Regions from separate parts of the Solibacillus sp. R5-41 genome, predicted to be linked through region 3. Evidence: riboswitches for the same ligand, from Rfam matches in the RefSeq annotation. Region 3 holds a riboswitch; each other region holds the start of a gene.
The links. Region 3 has a riboswitch for S-adenosylmethionine ahead of CSE16_RS01625 (O-acetylhomoserine aminocarboxypropyltransferase/cysteine synthase family protein). Riboswitches for the same ligand answer to the same signal wherever they lie in the genome.
Positions count from the first base shown of each region.

Region 1: another riboswitch for S-adenosylmethionine. It lies ahead of CSE16_RS19480 (bifunctional homocysteine S-methyltransferase/methylenetetrahydrofolate reductase); the one in region 3 lies ahead of CSE16_RS01625 (O-acetylhomoserine aminocarboxypropyltransferase/cysteine synthase family protein).
Region 2: another riboswitch for S-adenosylmethionine. It lies ahead of CSE16_RS17025 (methionine ABC transporter ATP-binding protein); the one in region 3 lies ahead of CSE16_RS01625 (O-acetylhomoserine aminocarboxypropyltransferase/cysteine synthase family protein).

Region 1 is NZ_CP024123.1:3,943,959-3,950,238, forward strand. Features, by position in the region: gene metH (methionine synthase) at 1-976, opposite strand, end outside; gene CSE16_RS19480 (bifunctional homocysteine S-methyltransferase/methylenetetrahydrofolate reductase) at 969-2,813, opposite strand; SAM riboswitch class I at 2,916-3,014, opposite strand; gene hemG (protoporphyrinogen oxidase) at 3,228-4,613, opposite strand; gene CSE16_RS19490 (globin-coupled sensor protein) at 4,757-6,049, opposite strand.
Region 2 is NZ_CP024123.1:3,421,928-3,428,207, reverse strand. Features, by position in the region: gene CSE16_RS17050 (acyl-CoA dehydrogenase family protein) at 1-1,627, shown strand, start outside; gene CSE16_RS17045 (arsenate reductase family protein) at 1,731-2,087, shown strand; gene gcvH (glycine cleavage system protein GcvH) at 2,168-2,548, shown strand; gene CSE16_RS17035 (toprim domain-containing protein) at 2,667-2,993, shown strand; gene CSE16_RS17030 (thioredoxin family protein) at 3,001-3,306, shown strand; SAM riboswitch class I at 3,363-3,468, shown strand; gene CSE16_RS17025 (methionine ABC transporter ATP-binding protein) at 3,624-4,652, shown strand; gene CSE16_RS17020 (methionine ABC transporter permease) at 4,645-5,313, shown strand; gene CSE16_RS17015 (MetQ/NlpA family ABC transporter substrate-binding protein) at 5,476-6,280, shown strand, end outside.
Region 3 is NZ_CP024123.1:329,247-335,526, reverse strand. Features, by position in the region: gene CSE16_RS01635 (homoserine dehydrogenase) at 1-286, opposite strand, end outside; gene CSE16_RS01630 (hypothetical protein) at 631-1,029, opposite strand; gene CSE16_RS01625 (O-acetylhomoserine aminocarboxypropyltransferase/cysteine synthase family protein) at 1,278-2,582, opposite strand; SAM riboswitch class I at 2,703-2,818, opposite strand; gene nfsA (oxygen-insensitive NADPH nitroreductase) at 3,038-3,772, shown strand; gene CSE16_RS01615 (hypothetical protein) at 3,985-4,398, shown strand; gene CSE16_RS01610 (ABC-2 transporter permease) at 4,460-6,136, opposite strand; gene CSE16_RS01605 (lysoplasmalogenase) at 6,225-6,280, shown strand, end outside.

The sequences.
Region 1 (6,280 bases), 670 kb from region 3:
CAATTCCTGAAACAGCATGCGTATGTGTTTTCTCTCCAGGTTTACGAGGTGCAAATCCTGCTACCGCTTCACGAATGGCTGCGATATGAGCAGGTGTCGTACCGCAACAGCCACCAATAATATTGAGCCAACCTTTTTCTGCAAAACCTTGTAGCTTTTTCGATAATGATTCTGGTGTTTCGTGATAGCACCCTTCCTCATCCGGTAAGCCTGCATTCGGATAACAGCTAATATAACCTTGTGAAAGCTCTGCTAATGAACGAATATGATCCGTCATAAATTCTGGACCTGTAGCACAGTTTAAGCCAACGGATAGTGGTTGAATATGTTCAATCGAAATGTAGAAGGCTTCAATCGATTGCCCAGCAAGTGTAGTACCCATTGGCTCGATTGTTCCTGAAATCATCACAGGTAACTCTTTTCCTAATTCATCAAATGCACGACGCACCGCAATTGTGCCCGCCTTTACATTCAGCATATCTTGAGACGTTTCAAGTAATATTAAATCGGATCCTGCTTCAATCAATGCTTTCGCTTGCACATAGAAATTTTCCTCTAGCTCTTCAAATGTTATCCCACCTGTTACAGACAATGTTTTTGTGGTTGGCCCCATCGCCCCTGCAACAAAGCGTGGCCACTCAGGTGTCGAAAACTCACGCGACACCTCTAGTGCAATTTCCACCGCTCGTCTATTAATTTCCACCGCTTTATTTCCCAGGTCATACTCATTTAAAACAAGTGGCGTTGCACCAAATGTATTTGTACAAATGATATCGGAACCAGCTTCTAAATAAGCACGATGAATTTTTCCTAACACATCTGGTCGTGTCAAAATAAGGTTTTCATTACAGCCATCTAATTCCTCACCGCCAAAGTCTTCATAGGTCAAATTTTCATTTTGGAGCATTGTCCCCATTGCACCATCGATAATTAATATTCGTTTTTGTAATTGCTCCTGTATTGGATGATTAAGCATTTGTTTGAGCTCCTTTATATTTAACATCAAACGCTTTCACATAGTCGATTAGTTCTAGCGTCATATCGTAGCGTAAAAATGGTGTAATTAAGTAAATTCCATTAAAATACTGACATGCTGTTTCTAAAAGTTCCTTAGCAATTTTAACGCCCTCTTTTGTTGCCGCTTCTTTGTCCTCACCGCAAGCTTCCATACGCGCAAGTACTTCCTCTGAAAGCTTGATACCTGGCACTTCATGGTGAAGGAATTCCGCACTTCTAAATGAAGTAAGGGGCATAATTCCAATATATATCGGCGTCTCTAAATGCTTTGTCGCCTCATAAATCTCTTTAATTTTTTCTTTCGTATAAACTGGTTGCGAAATGAAATAATCCGCCCCGTGTTCAATTTTCTTCTCTAAGCGAGCAACCGCCCGATCTAATACACGCACATTCGGATTGAAAGCACCTGCAACGGAGAAATTTGCCTGCTTGCGCAATGTTTTTCCTGTGAAAGATGAGCCTTCATTTAATTGTTTAATTAAAGAAATTAACTCCATTGATGACACATCATATACACTCGTTGCACCAGGGAAATCCCCAACTTTTGTTGGGTCACCAGTCACCACTAAAAGATCATGCAGCTCTAATGCATCTAGACCCATTAAATGTGATTGTAAACCAATTAAATTGCGGTCACGACAAGTTAAATGTGGCAATGTGCGAATACCGTGCTGCTTCAAAATAGAAGCCATCGCAATATTACTTATACGCGGAGAAGCAAGGGAATTATCCGCCATCATAATAACATCCGCTCCTGCGTTGTATAATTCTTTCGCACCTTCCACGAAGCCATCAATTTCTAAATGTCGTGGCGTATCTAACTCAACAATGACAGAACGTTCGCGCTTTGCTTTTAAATGTAACGGCTCTTGCTTACGTGGCTCAGGTACACGCACAAATTCTGTACGCCCTTGCTTCACTTTTTTCTCTGTAATGGGCTTAATATGAGCTAAACGACTTTTCACTGCCGCAATATGCTTTGGTGTCGTACCACAGCATCCGCCGATTAAACGAACACCTTGCTCGACTAATTCAACCGCAGCACGCGCAAAATAATCCGCCTCTGACTCATAAACAACGCGCCCATCTTCCACATCTAATAAAGAAGCATTCGGGGAAGCAGACAAAAAGGAATTTTCCGGAAGCTCTACACCTTCAAATGATTGAATCGTATGGAACGGCCCTAAGCGACAATTACTGCCGACGATATCTGCTCCTAAAGCGGCAAGCTCTGTTAAAGCCGCATTTAATGACAGACCATTTTGTAAAACTCCTGGATCTTGCATCGTCACTTGTGCAATAATCGGTAAGTCCGTTAATGTGCGTAATAAATGAACACAGTGGGATAATTCCTCAAAATCATAATACGTCTCTAGTAAAAAGCCATCTGGTTGACCTGCAAGAAGTACTTTTGCCTGTTCCTCAAACGCATCTAAAATTTCTGCTAGTGTCACATCATTTTTTCGAACGCCTCGAATACCCCCGATTGTAGCTAACACATATTGTCCTCCAGGAGTTGCAGCACGCTTAGCAATTTGTAATGCCGCTTCATTAAACTCTTGCACACGGTATTCATAGCCGTAACGAGCAAGCTTAATTGCATTGGCACCATATGTATTCGTCTGGATAATATCCGCTCCGGCAGCAACATATTCACCATGTATTTTTTCAATAATTTCTGGTCGCAAAATATTCATTTCTTCATGACAATAATCTAAACCATAGGAATATAATAATGTACCAATTGCGCCGTCAGCTGTTAATACTTTAGTTTTTAAATCCTCTAATAAACCCATTGTATTCACTCCCATATTTACAGTATTTTCAGTCATTTAATGATATAAAAAAGCCTTCTTTCAAAAATAAAAGAAGGCATTACACATTGTAAGTTTAGGTCCCTCTCATCTTCTGGCATTTGCCTGCTGGATTTAGCACCTGACTATTTGTTGGTTGCTGAAGTTTCATAGGGCCAGTCCCTCAACTTCTCTCGATAAGATACATTATGAATTTTTTAATACTAAATCAATTATACCCCGGCATAATTGCATCCGGATTACGATTTATGCTTGCAAAGGGTGTTAACCTAAGTTCGTAACATCCGATGGAAGTTTCAATTCGTTTTAGCAGAGTTTTCTGATTAAAAGAATTAACAGAATCATAACGTTATATGAAAAAAACGTCAATAGCTGTTAGCATATTCAAGCATAACTTTACACAATTGCATTGATTATTTGCTGTGCGGTCGTCTTTCCATTTTGAATACACGCACCAATACCCACACCAAAATACGAGCATCCCGCAAGTAATACGTTTGGATAACGCGTCTCTAAATCCTCTACAACAACACCAAGAGCATCATTATGTGCTAAATCATAACGCGGCATTTGATCGATCCATTTTGTCACATTCACTATTTTTGGTTGTGCTGCAATGCCAAGACTTAAAAGAATATCCTCTCGTGCAACCGTTGTTAGCTCCTCATCAGACATTGCTGCTAACTCTTCATAGCGCGGATTACTATTTTTATAAAATAAGCGTACGAGTAGATTACCTTTTGTCGACGTGTGCTTCCATTTTCGACTCGTCCAAGTAGATGCATTGCATATTAAATCACTATTATGCGAGACGATAAAACCGGTGCCATCTGCTGGCAATACTTCATCTGGTACATCAAAGCCTACATACATCGTAATCACAGATGCCGTTGAAAATTGCGCTAAACTTTTATCTAATGTCTCATCTGCTAATACTTTACGCACTGTGTCATTTGGAACTGCAAGCACAACAACATCTGCTTCTATTATTTTTCCATTTACCACTACCTCATATTGCGACCCCACTTTTCGAACACTTTCTGTTGTGGCATTTTTCATAAATTCAACGTCTGGCAACATTTCCTCAAGTCGATTGATGATAGCAGACAATCCATTTTCAAATGAAATGAACTTTTTATTTGCTGCCTTCTCAAACTGCTCGCGATTTTCCTCAAATCCTTTAATAATCGAACCATAGTCATTTTTATAATCGACTAAATAAGGGAGTGTCGATGCTAGACTTAATTGATAAAGATCCCCCGAGTAAACGCCCGATAATACAGGAGCTATTTGCTTATGCACAATTTCTTCACCTAGGAAATGTTCTAAAAACTCCCCAATTGAGCTTGCCTTTGTATAATTGGCATTCGGTATTTCAAAATCTTGCAAGACACGTTTTTTCCCTTCTTCAGAAATGAGCGTACTTGCCATTAATGACTCGATACTCATCGGAATCCCAAATGTTGAACCCGCAGGAATTGCATGTAGCTCATTATTCGTATGAATATAGGAAATGCCGGTCTCATTGTAAACGAGTTCCGATTCAAAATCGAGCTCACGTACAAGCTCTATCACACCAGGATGACGCGCAACAATGGAATCCGCGCCTGTTTCCATAATGAAATCTTCTCCATATTCCGAATGAATTTTCCCACCTAAATATGCATTCTTTTCTATTAAAATAAGACGCGCTTCTATCTTTTTTTCGGCCATTTGTCTTTTCAAATAATGCATCGTGCAAAGGCCTGTAATACCGCCACCTACAACTACTACTGTTTTCATAAAAATCGCTCCCATTCCCGTACAAGCTATACTCACTTCAGTATAATCTGTTTTCCTCTAAAATAGGTAAGCAGTGTATTACAAAAATCGCACGAAAAAAACCATTTTGAATTGAATCAAAATGGCATACGTAAAGATACAATTTATTTATCTAATCTGTGTGAAATTGTCGCTAACCTATCTGCTGAATGTGTAACTTCTTCAAATGCTCGACCAAGCTCCAATATGACTAAACCAATTTGCTCTACTTCATTTTGGACTAGGTTATTTTGTACTTCCGTTTCAACCATGGCCTCTACGATAAGTGAGAATTGTTCTTCGGTTCCTCCCATGCTTTCCTCACCTGTATGAACGGCTGTTTGAATTTGACCCAATGATTCGAGCAATTTCATCGTGCGAACATTCGTATTTTTTAATAGTTCACCTACATTTACAGCTGATTCTTTCGTTTGTTCGGATAACTTTCGAACTTCATCTGCTACTACACCAAATCCTTTACCGGCTTCTCCAGCTCGTGCCGCTTCAATTGCAGCATTTAGTGCCAATAAATTCGTTTGGTTCGCAATATTCGTTACATTTCCCATTGTGGATTCCATTTCTTTTGAAATTTCTACAAGCTTATCAATCTCTTCAGAAATGGAACCAACTGAATGATTAATTTCCTTTATGCTATCAATTTGACGTTGTAATTGCGTTTTCCCATTTTGCGCTTGTTCGTTCGCCACATTCGAAATTTCAATCGCTTTTTTCGCATAGGAAGTCATCACGTCAGATTGCATCGTCAACTGTTGGAAACTAGCATTTGTTTGCTCAGAAATCGCGGCTAAGTTCGAAGATGATTCGATAATAGAATGACTAATTTGACGTTTTTCTTCCGCTAACTGCCCTTTCATTCGTTCAATTACTGCTTCATATTCTTCTAAAACGACTTGTTGCTCTAAGTTTAATATTTTCGAAATCGCTTCTATTGTTTTAAAGCGTTGCTCTTCGTTCGCGATGTTTTCCTTCACTAATTGAATAAAAACAATAAATAAACTTTGGAAAGCCCCAATATACCACTTCGTTTTTAAACCAATATGAACATGCACTTGCGCTATTCTTATACGTTTCGAAAAATATTCTTCATCAATAATTCCTTGAAACATCTCGCAAATATGATTTTTCAACGTTAATTTTAAACGTTCTACCGAGCTATGTTCACTAATAATTTTTGTCAAACTGGATTCCATTCCTAAGTTTTGATAAAAAGCACCAACAATTATCTCAATATTTTTATCAATTTGTGGTTTGAAAACTTTCAAATATTTTAAATCTTCCTCAGTTAAATTAAGCATTTGAATCTGTTTGCTCACCTTTAGGTTGCTTAAATACTCTAATTTGACAGCTACATCACTTATCATTACAGTTTGATTAGCATTATTCTTTTTAAAAAACATCAATATGCCCTCACCTAATTTAATATTGTACTTTGTAAAGATATAAATGACGTTTATGATTTGTATTCTGTGCTCTAAAAAAATTTTTGAACATATTCATTTACATTTTTGATACAACAAAATAATTTATTTACACAACTGTACTATCGAGTCACTATTATATTACACAATTAATCAATATTATAAAGAAGCACAGCATTGATTCATATAAACAATAACGACTAATAAATA
Region 2 (6,280 bases), 1.2 Mb from region 3:
TGAAAATTTAGAGCATCATGAGTTCGAGCATTCAGTGCGCTTATTAAAAACAGCAGGGGAGCTAGGCTTACTTGCAGCAGACGTACCCGAAGAATATGAGGGACTTGGCTTAGATAAAATTTCTTCTGCACTAATCGCAGAAAAAATGTCTCCGGCAGGTGGTTTCTCAATTACTCACGGGGCACATGTTGGAATCGGTTCATTACCAATCGTACTATTTGGTAATCATGCGCAAAAATCATTTTATTTACCGAAGTTAGCTTCTGGTGAATTAATTGCTGCGTATGCATTAACAGAGCCAGGTTCAGGCTCAGATGCACTAGGTGCGAAAACGACGGCAAAATTAAACGAAGCGGGCACACATTACATCTTAAATGGTGAAAAGCAATGGATTACAAACGCAGGCTTTGCAGATGTTTTCGTAGTATATGCGAAAATTGATGGCGAAAAATTCACGGCATTCATCGTAGAACGTTCATATAAGGGCGTTTCGGTTGGTCCAGAAGAGAAGAAAATGGGCATTAAATCTTCTTCAACTCGTACATTAATTTTAGAGGATGCAGAAGTACCAGTAGAAAATTTATTAGGTGAAATTGGCCGTGGCCATATTATTGCCTTCAATATTTTAAATATCGGTCGTTACAAACTAGGGGTAGGTACAGTAGGTGCTTCAAAGCGTGCATTTGAGCTTGCAGTAGCATATTCAAATCAACGTCAACAATTTAAAACGCCAATTTCGAGCTTTAACTTAACGAAAGAAAAGTTAGCGACAATGGCATCTCATATTTATGCGTCAGAGTCTTTAAACTATCGTACAGTTGGTTACTTCGAAGATCGCTTAAACCAGTTATCAGATGAAGAGCAAAAGGATGGTATTTCAGTAGCAGGTGCCATTGCTGAGTACGCCATTGAATGTTCGATTGCAAAAGTATTCGGTTCAGAAACATTGGATTATGTAGCAGATGAAGCCGTTCAATTGCATGGTGGTTATGGCTTTATGGCTGAATATGAAGTGGAGCGTATTTACCGCGATTCACGTATTAACCGTATTTTTGAAGGAACAAATGAAATTAACCGTATGATTGTACCAGGTACATTCATGAAGAAAGCATTAAAAGGGGAATTGCCACTATTACAAGTAGCACAAGACTTACAAAACGAACTATTAATGCTAATGCCTGAAGAAATTGGCGAAGCTGCATTAGAACAAGAAAAATATTTAGTGAAAAATGCGAAGAAAATTGCTGTTCTTGCAGCGGGCGCAGCAGCACAACGTTTTGGTGCTAAATTAGATCAAGAGCAAGAAGTGTTAGTGAACATCGCAAATATTGCCAACCAATTATATGCAATGGAATCTGCTGTCATCCGTACACAAAAAGCAATCGCGCGTGACGGGGAAGAAAAAGCAGCACAAAAAATACTTTATACGCAAATTTTCTGCCAAGAAGCATTTGCAGAAATCGAAAAAGAAGCAAAAGAAACGCTACTTGCTACAGTTGAAGGGGATACAGGACGTATGATTTTATCTGCACTACGTAAATTAACACGTAATAACCCTTACAATTTAATTTTGAAAAAACGAGAAGCATCAGTGAAAGTAATTGAAGCGGCAAAGTATGTTGTTTAAATGATAAATTCGAATCGGATGTAGGACGCTGCATCCGATTTTTGAATTGTGAAAGTGAATCCGTTACAATAGTGGAAAATAGGTTGCAAAAAGGAGCACTTTCATGACAATTCAATTGATTCATTACCCAAAATGCACAACTTGTAAAAAAGCACAAAAATGGCTCGACGAAAATGGCATTACGTACGAAAATCGACATATCGTTGAACAAACACCTTCTGTGGAGGAGTTACAATTGATTTATAAAGCAAGTGGCTTGCCTTTAAAGAAATTTTTCAATACATCCGGCATAAAGTATCGAGAGCTTGGATTGAAGGATAATCTTGAAACAATGACAGAAGCGGAGCAATTAGCATTACTTGCATCGGATGGCATGTTGATTAAACGACCACTTGTTACAGATGGTAAAAAAATAACATTAGGATTTAAGGAGTCTGACTTCTTAAATACTTGGAAATAAACGGCGTTACATATTGAATTTCCGAACGAAATATGGCAAACTGAACATGAATGTACTACATATTAATTGGAGGGGTTTTCATGAACACACCGAAAGAATTGAAATATACAAAAGAGCACGAATGGGTAAAAATTGAGGATGGTAAAGCAACAATCGGCATTACTCACTTCGCACAATCTGAACTTGGTGACATCGTATTCGTTGAGCTTCCAGAGGTTGGCGACGACATTACGAAAGATCAACCATTCGGTAGCGTAGAATCTGTTAAAACAGTTTCTGAATTATATGCACCATTATCAGGTACAGTTGTATCAGTAAACGAAGAGTTATCTGACAACCCAGAGTTTGTTAATGAATCTCCATACGAGCAAGCATGGATGGTTGTTATCGAATTATCAAATGATGCAGAGTTAGAAGAATTAATGGATGCAGAAGCATACACACAATTAATTGAACAATAATATTCCTTACGCTAAAATCTGTATGTACAGATTTTAGCGTCTTTTTATCTTCATTCAGCAGACGTCCAAACGGAATGACGCCGAGTGGGAATTGATTGTTTGTATAGGAGGTTTTATATTGGAGAAATGCATTATTGTTGAAGGGCGTTCAGATAAAATTCAAATTTCCCCTTTATTGGCTGAACAAGTCGTTATTCTTTGTACGAATGGCACGATAAGTGAAGATGAATTAATTGCATTATTAACACCGTACGAGCAATATGAAATGGTAACGATGTTCGATGTTGATAAAAATGGAGAGAAATTGCGTAAGTTGATGAATCGGACATATTCTGAAGCACAACATTTAATTATTCCAAAGCAATATATTGAAGTGGCAAAGACGCCAGCCCCTATTTTAATCGAACTTCTTAAACGTGCGAAATTTATAGTAAAAGAAGGTTGATCGTAGTATGGAAGTGTGGACGAGAGAACAATGGGTGCAACAGCTGCAAAATGAAGGGCAGCGTGCCTTTTACTTATATACACCAATGTGTGGAACATGTGATGTGGCATCAAAAATATTAACAGTAATTGAGGAATTATTACCGGATTTGTCAATTGGAATGGCAAATATCAACTATTTAGGTGATCTCGCAATGGAGTTACAGGTGGAAAGTGTGCCGTGTTTAATCATTGCTAATAACGGGGAAATGCAGAAAAAAATATATGCATTTCAATCCGTACCTTTTTTGTATGAAATGTTAAAAAGTGATTGACGTTCCTAAGCCGACGTGATAGAGTATCATTTATAATAAAAAACTTAATAGCGTTACTCTTATAAAGAGAGGCGGAGGGAAGTGCCCTATGAAGCCCGGCAACCAGCATTGTATGATGAAAAGGTGCCAAGTCACACAAAGTTTAACTTTGAGAGATGAGAGAACGGTTCAACATAAATGTGAAAACCTTTCTACTTGTCGTCGTAGAAGGGTTTTTTTTCTTTTTGAACAAGTTGAAAATTAGGTAAAACTACTCGCGCGAAAAAATGTGCTATGAAAATAACGAATAAGTTATTTCGAATAAAGGAGTTCAAACGATGATTGACTTACAAAATATATCGAAGGTTTATAAAACGAAAAATGGAGAACTAACAGCCGTAAATCAAGTAAACTTATCGATTAAACAAGGCGAAATCTTCGGCATTATTGGTTATAGTGGTGCAGGTAAAAGTACGATGATTCGACTGTTAAATGGGTTAGAAAAACCAACAGTTGGTTCGGTCGTTGTAAACGGAAATGATATTTCTAAGGCGTCGGGGAAAAAGCTACGAGATGCTCGACAAAAGATCAGTATGATTTTTCAACATTTCAATTTGCTTTGGTCGCGTACAGTGGAAGATAATATCGCCTTTCCGCTTGAAATTGCTGGAGTACCAAAAGAAGATCGAGCAAAACGAGTAGAAGAGCTAATTGAGCTTGTTGGACTAGCAGGTCGAGGAAAAGCGTATCCTTCACAATTATCAGGTGGACAAAAACAGCGTGTCGGAATTGCCCGTGCACTTGCAAACAATCCAGAAGTTTTATTATGTGACGAGGCAACATCTGCATTGGACCCAGAAACGACGGATTCGATTTTAGAGCTGTTACTCGGCATTAATAAAAAAATTGGATTGACAATTGTACTCATTACACACGAAATGCATGTTATTCGAAAAATTTGTGATCGTGTTGCGGTAATGGAAGCAGGTAAAGTAGTAGAGCAAGGCGAGGTGCTACAAGTATTCCAAAATCCTCAAGCACCGATAACGAAAAACTTCATGTCGCAAATATCTGGTGAAACACAGGAAATGCAAACGTCACTCGAGCAAATTTTAGCGAATTATCCATCGGGGAAAATTGTGAAGCTAAGCTTTGTTGGCCAAACAACAGAGCAACCTGTAATATCACAAATCATTAAGCAATTTGATATTGTCGTGAATATTGTACATGGGAAAATTTCCAATACAACAAGTGGTCCGCTCGGCACATTGTTTATCCATATTGAAGGTTCGAGCGAACAAATTAAAGCCGCTTTAGATGTACTAGAGCAACATAAAGTTCAAACGGAGGTGATTGGACATGATTGAGCAATTATTTCCGAATGTAGATTGGGCAAAGATGCTCGATGCAACCTATGAAACAATTTATATGACAACAATAGCAACGGTCGTTACATTCGCACTCGGTTTAATCATCGGGATTGTATTATTTTTAACGAGTGATAATCAGCTATGGGCAAATAAAATCGTCCACTTTTTAACGGGGTCAGTCGTGAATATTTTCCGTTCGATTCCATTCATCGTTTTAATTATTTTACTTATCCCATTCACGAAATTTTTACTTGGTACAATTCGTGGTGCCAATGCTGCTTTACCAGCGCTTATTATTGGTGCTGCCCCGTTCTATGCGCGAATGGTATTGATCGCCTTGCGTGAAATTGATAAAGGGGTTATTGAAGCGGCGCGTTCAATGGGTGCCAAAACTTCGACAATTATATGGAAAGTACTTATTCCAGAAAGTTTGCCAGCACTGATTTCGGGTCTTACAGTAACAGCTGTTGCATTAGTCGGTTACACAGCAATGGCAGGGATTATTGGTGCAGGCGGACTTGGAACTTCAGCATTTTTAGACGGCTTCCAGCGTAATCGTCAAGACGTGACATTTGTGGCAACTGTTTTAATTTTAATCGTCGTATTTATTATTCAGTATATTGGTGATTTTATTACCGCAAAAGTAGATAAACGATAGTTCATGGCTCAAGCCGTAATTATAAAAAACGTTTAAGGTATTTCCTAATTTAATATGATCTCGGACGCAAACTTGAGAAAAGCGCGCGTCTGTAACGTTAAATGACTGAAAATAGGGAATGTTATGTGAAACGATAAAATGAAAAAAGGTAGGTAGGAAAAAATGAAGAAATTATTATCAAGTATCGTATTAGGAGCGTCTGTACTAGCTTTAGCAGCATGTGGATCAGATGAAGAAACATTAATAGTTGGTGCATCAAATACACCGCACGCACTTATTTTAGAACAAGTACAACCAATTTTAAAAGAGCAAGGTATCGAACTTCAAATTGAACCGTATACAGATTATGTTTTACCAAACCAAGACCTTGAATCAGGCGATTTAGATGCAAACTTCTTCCAACACATACCGTACTACGAAAGCCAAATTGCAGATTTCGACTATGACTTTGCAAATGCAGGCGAAATTCATATTGAGCCAATCGGAATTTATTCTAAAAAATACAAAACATTAGAAGAGCTTCCGGAAGGTGCCTTAGTATTACTGTCAAACTCTGTTTCTGACCACGGTCGTATGCTGTCACTACTTGAAGCAAAAGGTTTAATTACACTTGCGGAGGGTGTTGACAAAACAAAGGCTGAAATTAAAGATATTAAAGAAAATCCGAAAAACTTAAAATTTGATTACAATACAGCACCAGAACTTTTAGTGCAAATGTACGAAAATGAAGAGGGGGATGTGGTATTAATCAACTCAAACTTTGCAATTGATAATGGCATTAACCCGCAAAAAGATTCAATCGCAATTGAATCAAGCGAAGAGTCACCATATGTAAATATTGTTGCCGTTAAATCGGGTGACGAAAAATCAAAAGAAATTAAAGCATTAGTAGATGCATTACACTCAAAAGAAATTCAAGACTTCATGTTAGAACAATGGGGCGGTTCAGTAGTACCGGTTGTAAAAT
Region 3 (6,280 bases):
TATGTGTTACTGCTTGCTTTAAATAGCTAAACGCTGGCTCTTCATTTACAATCGCTTCAAATACGACCTGTATGCCCTTTTCCGCAAGTACTTCATCGATGCTTTCCGTCATTAAATGCTTTGTTCCTGGTACCCGCTCACGACTTGCATCTGTTACTAAAATTTTTGTAACTTCCAACTCCACGCCCAACTTCTCGTGGAGCTCCTGCCTCTTTTCATTTAAAATATGGTAAATCCCTTGACCTACTGTGCCAAATCCTAAGATGGCTGCCTTGATTGTTGCCATTTCCTTTCATCCTCCAAATTCCTTTTAAAACATATCTATTTGAACTTCTCATGATTAAAACCATGAATATTCTCGCTCAGCGCAATATAGACGAACTATTCTAATAATTAATATATAAAAATTCTATCTTATATATTACACGAAAACAAGATAAATCTCTCCTACATGGACATTTGTTTTCTGTAAACGGTCAACTTTCATTCAAATCTATTTTTGAATGAGCATATTTTGTACTTTAGGTTGGATTAATTTTAACTATTTATAAAATGAAAAACGTATCCCGACTCGAAGCCAAAATACGTTTTTTAAATGATTGAAACTATTTTATTTACACCTTAACAGAATTAAACCGCTACCTTTACACGTTCAATATTATGTAAATGATATATGCTTATTATTTTCTTCATTAATAACTGTTCTTTTACTGTATAGTTTGGAATTGCGAATGGACGTTGCACGAGCTGGAACTCACCATATTTTAAATACCATTCTTTTGCTGGTACTAAAATATGTGCTACACCATGTTCCTTATATTCCACTGCTATTTCCTTCACGACATAGCCTGATTTCGATAAATGATAAGTTGTTTCAGAGAAAGCACAGTGTCCAAACACCTTTTGCCACATCAATTCTACATCCGCCAAAATCTCTTGAATTGTCATTGCGTTTACAAATTTCTTTAGATCATTTAGTTCATAAATTATATATGCTGCCACATTTTGTGCACTGTATACGTTTCCCATGTCAAACAAATCCTTCTAATTGATTAAGATAGAGCACTTGCTCAAAGGGGGGTTAACCATTTGCAAGTGCGCTATCTTCAAGTAATGTAAACGATGCTGCAACATTATTTACATTACTCAGTTTATAATCCCTATTTTATTACTAGGTTTTATCTTTGTCAATAAACCTTATAAAAATACTTGGTTTTAATTTTGGAAAGCTGCTCCCTAACGAAATGATGAAAGGCAAGCAAGTTTCTTCTATTATATTAAACTTGTGTTTCGATTTCTAAATTAGCGGCTACTTTCGCTAAAGCTTGTTCTAAATCTGCAATAATATCTTCTATGGCCTCCAAACCGATCGATAAGCGAATGAGCTCCTCAGATACACCAGCTACTTTTAATTCTTCAGCTGATAATTGTTGGTGTGTCGTAGATGCTGGGTGGATAATTAATGAGCGCGCGTCTCCTACATTGGCTACGTGTGAGAATAATTCCACGTTATCAATGACTTGGCGCCCTGCTTCACGTCCACCTTTAATGCCAAATGTTAAAATTGAGCCAAACCCGTTTTTCAAATATTTTTTCGCTAGCTCATGTGAAGGGAAATCTTCAAAGCCGTTATAGTTTACATATTCCACAAATGGGTGGTTGCGTAAATATTCCGCTACTTTTAACGTATTTTCATTATGGCGCACGATACGCAGATGAAGCGTTTCTAGGCCTTGTAAAAAGTTAAATGCTGCGTCTGCTGATAATGTAGGACCGAAATCACGTAAAAGTTGAACACGTAGCTTTGTGGCAAATGCAGCCCCTGCAGTGTCAATTCCATAACGAAGTCCGTGATAAGACGTATCTGGCTCTGTAAACCCAAGATGACGCCCTTGTGTCCAATCAAAATTCCCTGCGTCCACGACAATGCCACCAATTGTCGTTCCGTGACCACCTATCCATTTCGTAGCCGAGTGAATGACAACATCCGCGCCAAATTCAATTGGGTTCCCACCATATGGCGAAGCGAATGTGCTATCGATTAATAATGGTAGTCCGTTTTCATGTGCGATTGTAGCAACTGCTTCAATATCTAACACCTTTAAACTTGGGTTACCAATAATTTCTGCATAAACAGCCTTTGTTTTATCTGTAATTGCGTTCCGGAAATTTTCTGGGTTCGTTTCATCCACAAATTTCACTGTAATGCCGTAGCGTGGTAATGTTGTTGCAAATAAATTATACGTACCACCGTAAAGTGAACCTGCTGCCACGATTTCGTCCCCAGCACTTGCTAAGTTTAAAATAGAAAATGCGATAGCTGCTGCACCAGATGAAAGTGCTACTGCGGCTGCTCCCCCTTCTAATAACGCAACACGCTCTTCAAATGCACCAACCGTTGGGTTCATAATACGTGAATAAATATTGCCCGCCTCTTCTAATGCAAATAGTCGCTGCGCATGAGCAGTATCTTTAAATGCATAAGCCGTTGAACGATAAATTGGTACTGCAATCGCACCCGTTACAGGATCTGGCTTTTGACCTCCGTGTAATAATAGTGTTTCTGGTCGTAAATTTGTCATCAATAATAACCTCCAAAATAGTTTTCGATGGTGAAATCGGTGTTATAGAGGAGGAGTTTTTTGAATGAAAAAAACCCTCTTCAGCTAAGAAGAGGGTTTGCAAATGAGCAAGTTTGCCTCCTCTTATCTTTCAAAATGCAAATTGCATCTTGTAGGAAGTAGCACCTTAGTCAGTTCGTCACTCACTGGTTGCCGGGCATCTCAGGGCCTATTCCCTCCGCCACTCTTGATAAGAGTATGTGATTTATGTTCCATCGTTGTTTCACAGTATAAAACAGTTAATATCAGTTCGTCAACAGTTAATTTAAAATTTTCTGATTTTCATAATATTCTATTTAACAAAGCTGTTGAGTCTCATTTCAGCATTATCAATAGTCATCTGAATATAAATCGACTAGAATAAACTTAAAGGAACGTTCCTTTACATTGATTTTTTCATAAGGGGAGAAATTTACATGCAAACAAGAGAAATTTTACGAAGTCACTCATCTGTTCGAAAATATTCAGGTGAGCAAATTTCAAAAGAAACCATTATTGATTTAATCGAAACGGCGCAAATGGCTGCAAGCTCACATTTTGTCCAAGCATATAGCGTTATTTGGGTAACGGATGAGGAGAAAAAAGCAAAACTAGGTGAGTTATCAAAAAATGATTTCCAATTCAAAACTGCGGGTGCTTCTTTCTTATTTTGCGTGGATTTCAAACGTCTACAAGTTGCAGGTCAAATGCACGGCGTTGACATTGTGACAGATTCTGCTGAAAACGTTCTTGTTGGCGTTGCGGACGTTTCATTATTTGCACAAAACTTTGTTATTGCTGCTGAAGCGATGGGCTATGGGATTTGCTATATTGGCGGGGCACGCACAAATCCAGCTGAAATTAGTGAACTATTTAATTTACCTGATTATGTGTTCCCATTATTTGCGATGACAATTGGTACACCGACAAAACGTAATGAAACAAAGCCTCGTCTACCAGTATCGGCTGTGTTGCATGAAAACAGCTATGACGTAGATCAATATGAAACATTATTAGCTGACTATGATGCGATGATGGAAACGTATTACGCAAGCCGCTCTTCCAATCAAAAGATGGCAACTTGGACGAAGCAAATGGCGGATTTTTTAGTCGACCAAAAACGTCCATTTATAAAAGATTTCCTTGCAACAAAAGGCTTTACGTGGAAATAACCGCATGACCTACCCATCATTTTAGCGCTCCGCTAAAATGATGTTTTTTTGAGCTAAGAACATGCCTTCTTTACTAATTGAATCGGTACTTTACATCCATACGGATTTTTAGAATTATTTTTTTAGCATTTCATATTACTCATTATGACTTAGGTTTTTTGTTTCATATTTTGCTATTATGAAGAGACTGAAGTTGTTAGGAGGTAACATAAATGTCGACTCCATTTATTGCGAAATCATTAGAACGCCAACATTTGAAATCTGCTCGAAAATACCCTTTGTTAATTTCAGACATAAATATTGAATTAAATAAAATTCATCAACAAATTACAGATCAAATAGAGCACTCAAAATATGAAGCTGCAACCGCGTTCATCGACCAATATATTGCACATACATCAATTTGGCAACTTAAATTTGTTTGCAACTTCGAAAATCCTGAAGTGGTGCTTATGCAAATTTTCCATTTAGATTATATTTTCAATAATGAACCTTCTGATCATTTTTCAACCGAGCGAGAACTTTTAAACGTGCAATGGGAAAAATTCTTGAATGTAACGCTATACACAGAAGAAAAAATTGAACACCGAAAACAAAAAATGCTTCACTATATTCAAAATTACTAGTAAAAATGAATTGTAAAAGGCAGAGACGTTTTCAACAACATCCCTGCCCTTTTTACATGCTTTATAATCCTTCAATAATTACATTTTTTACAGGTTGGAACTGCTCGCCTGTTTTCGCATATGTCATAACGATGCGATCACCCTCTTGTAAATAAATCGCAAGCGGTACGATTTCTGAACTTACGATAAAGTTTTCACCCGATTTCAGTAAGAATGATACGAGTGTAAAATCACCCACACGCTCTTTATATACACGAACAACTTCACCTGTTACTGTTGCTTCCTCTGCATTAGAAGTGCCACCTACTGTACTACCACCACGACTTAATGCTGTTTTATATAGCTTTAACGCCTCATTTGGTGTGGAGGCAAAGGCTGAAATTTCAGGATTCGCTGCGGAAACGATGAAATAGTTTTGTAGGAAACCATTTGCATCAAGTACAGCAGTTAACCAGCTCGCCTCGCCGTAGAAGTTATAAAGAATTGGCATTTTGCCTTCCCATTTCTTCTCGATGAATTTCTTTTCAATAATTTGCAGTGCTCCTTGAGAATCCATGTATGATGCATCTAAATCACCTGTATAATACGTTGCCGCGCCCGTACGAGCATTTGTCAACGAATAACCAAGCATAGAATCAACACCCTCTTTTGGGCTTGTGAAATCTGTGAAGTAATACATTTCCCCATCTTCCATGAAAATCGGGCTTACATTCGCTTCCGTACCTTCATCACTCGGTAATTTCACATCTTTCTTTCCAACAACACTGTTCCAATAACCGTGCACATAGTTCCCATAATAGCTATTTTGCAAGCTCACTGTTTCTGGAGAAATTGCCCCATCAATATAGTCTGGTACATCTTTTAGCGCAAGCTTTTCTGTATGTCCCGTTTTTGCATCAACTATAACAATCCCTTTCACATCAAAGCCATTACGCGCAGATATAAATTCACCGTATGAACGAATGTAAAACGGCTTCCCATTCTCATCAATTTCCAATTGCGGTTGCCCGTAAAAAATGAGTGTAGGATATTGTAAACGTATGTGACGCTCTAAATTTTGATTTAAATAAGCGGATGGAATATAGCTCATTTCCGATTTAATAAATTTCGGATTATCACTTGAATCTGTCGCGCTCATCGTGAAATAACCCGGTGTTGTTTTTCCATTAAACCATTTGAAAAAGTCCGAAAACTCAACTGGTGCAATGTACACATACTCACCGTTTATTTTTTGAATTTGCAAACGACCTAATTCATAATAGCTTGTATTTGGTACCTGTCCGAATGCTTTTTTCATTTTATTTTTTACAAACTGTGGCGGTACACTCGCCGGCTTTTTCGTTTCATCGAATGGCTCGATTTCTACCTTTTCCTCCATTTGTGAGGACTTGAATTTTTGTTCAGCATTTAGTAATGGTGCACTTATCAAATAAGCGACCCCTAATATCCCCACTAGTACAATAGCTGATTTTAGTTTTTGCTCACGCCCTCCTGATAAAATCGCGCCAACTAACGCGGCTACAGGCAGCACATATAAAAATACTGTCCAATTCAAATCAATTTTAGATACATAAACCGTTACAAAAACCGAAATAAAACTAACTACAAAAGCGAACGTAGATGTTATGATTAGCTTCTTCGATAAAAATTTACCGTTTTTCACATGCCGAGAAATTGGTATGATTAATAATGTCATGATCAACGAACCGATTAAGGCAATTAATAAAAGTTGTTCCATGGTGACCATCCTTTCTTTGTACTATTTACGAATAACTAGCTTGAAAGATTCATAATTACAATAAAAATATGTTTTAGGAGGAATATTTATGGCGCGAAAAGTACTCATTTCATTATTTTTAGGGTTCGGCATTTTTTATGTGTT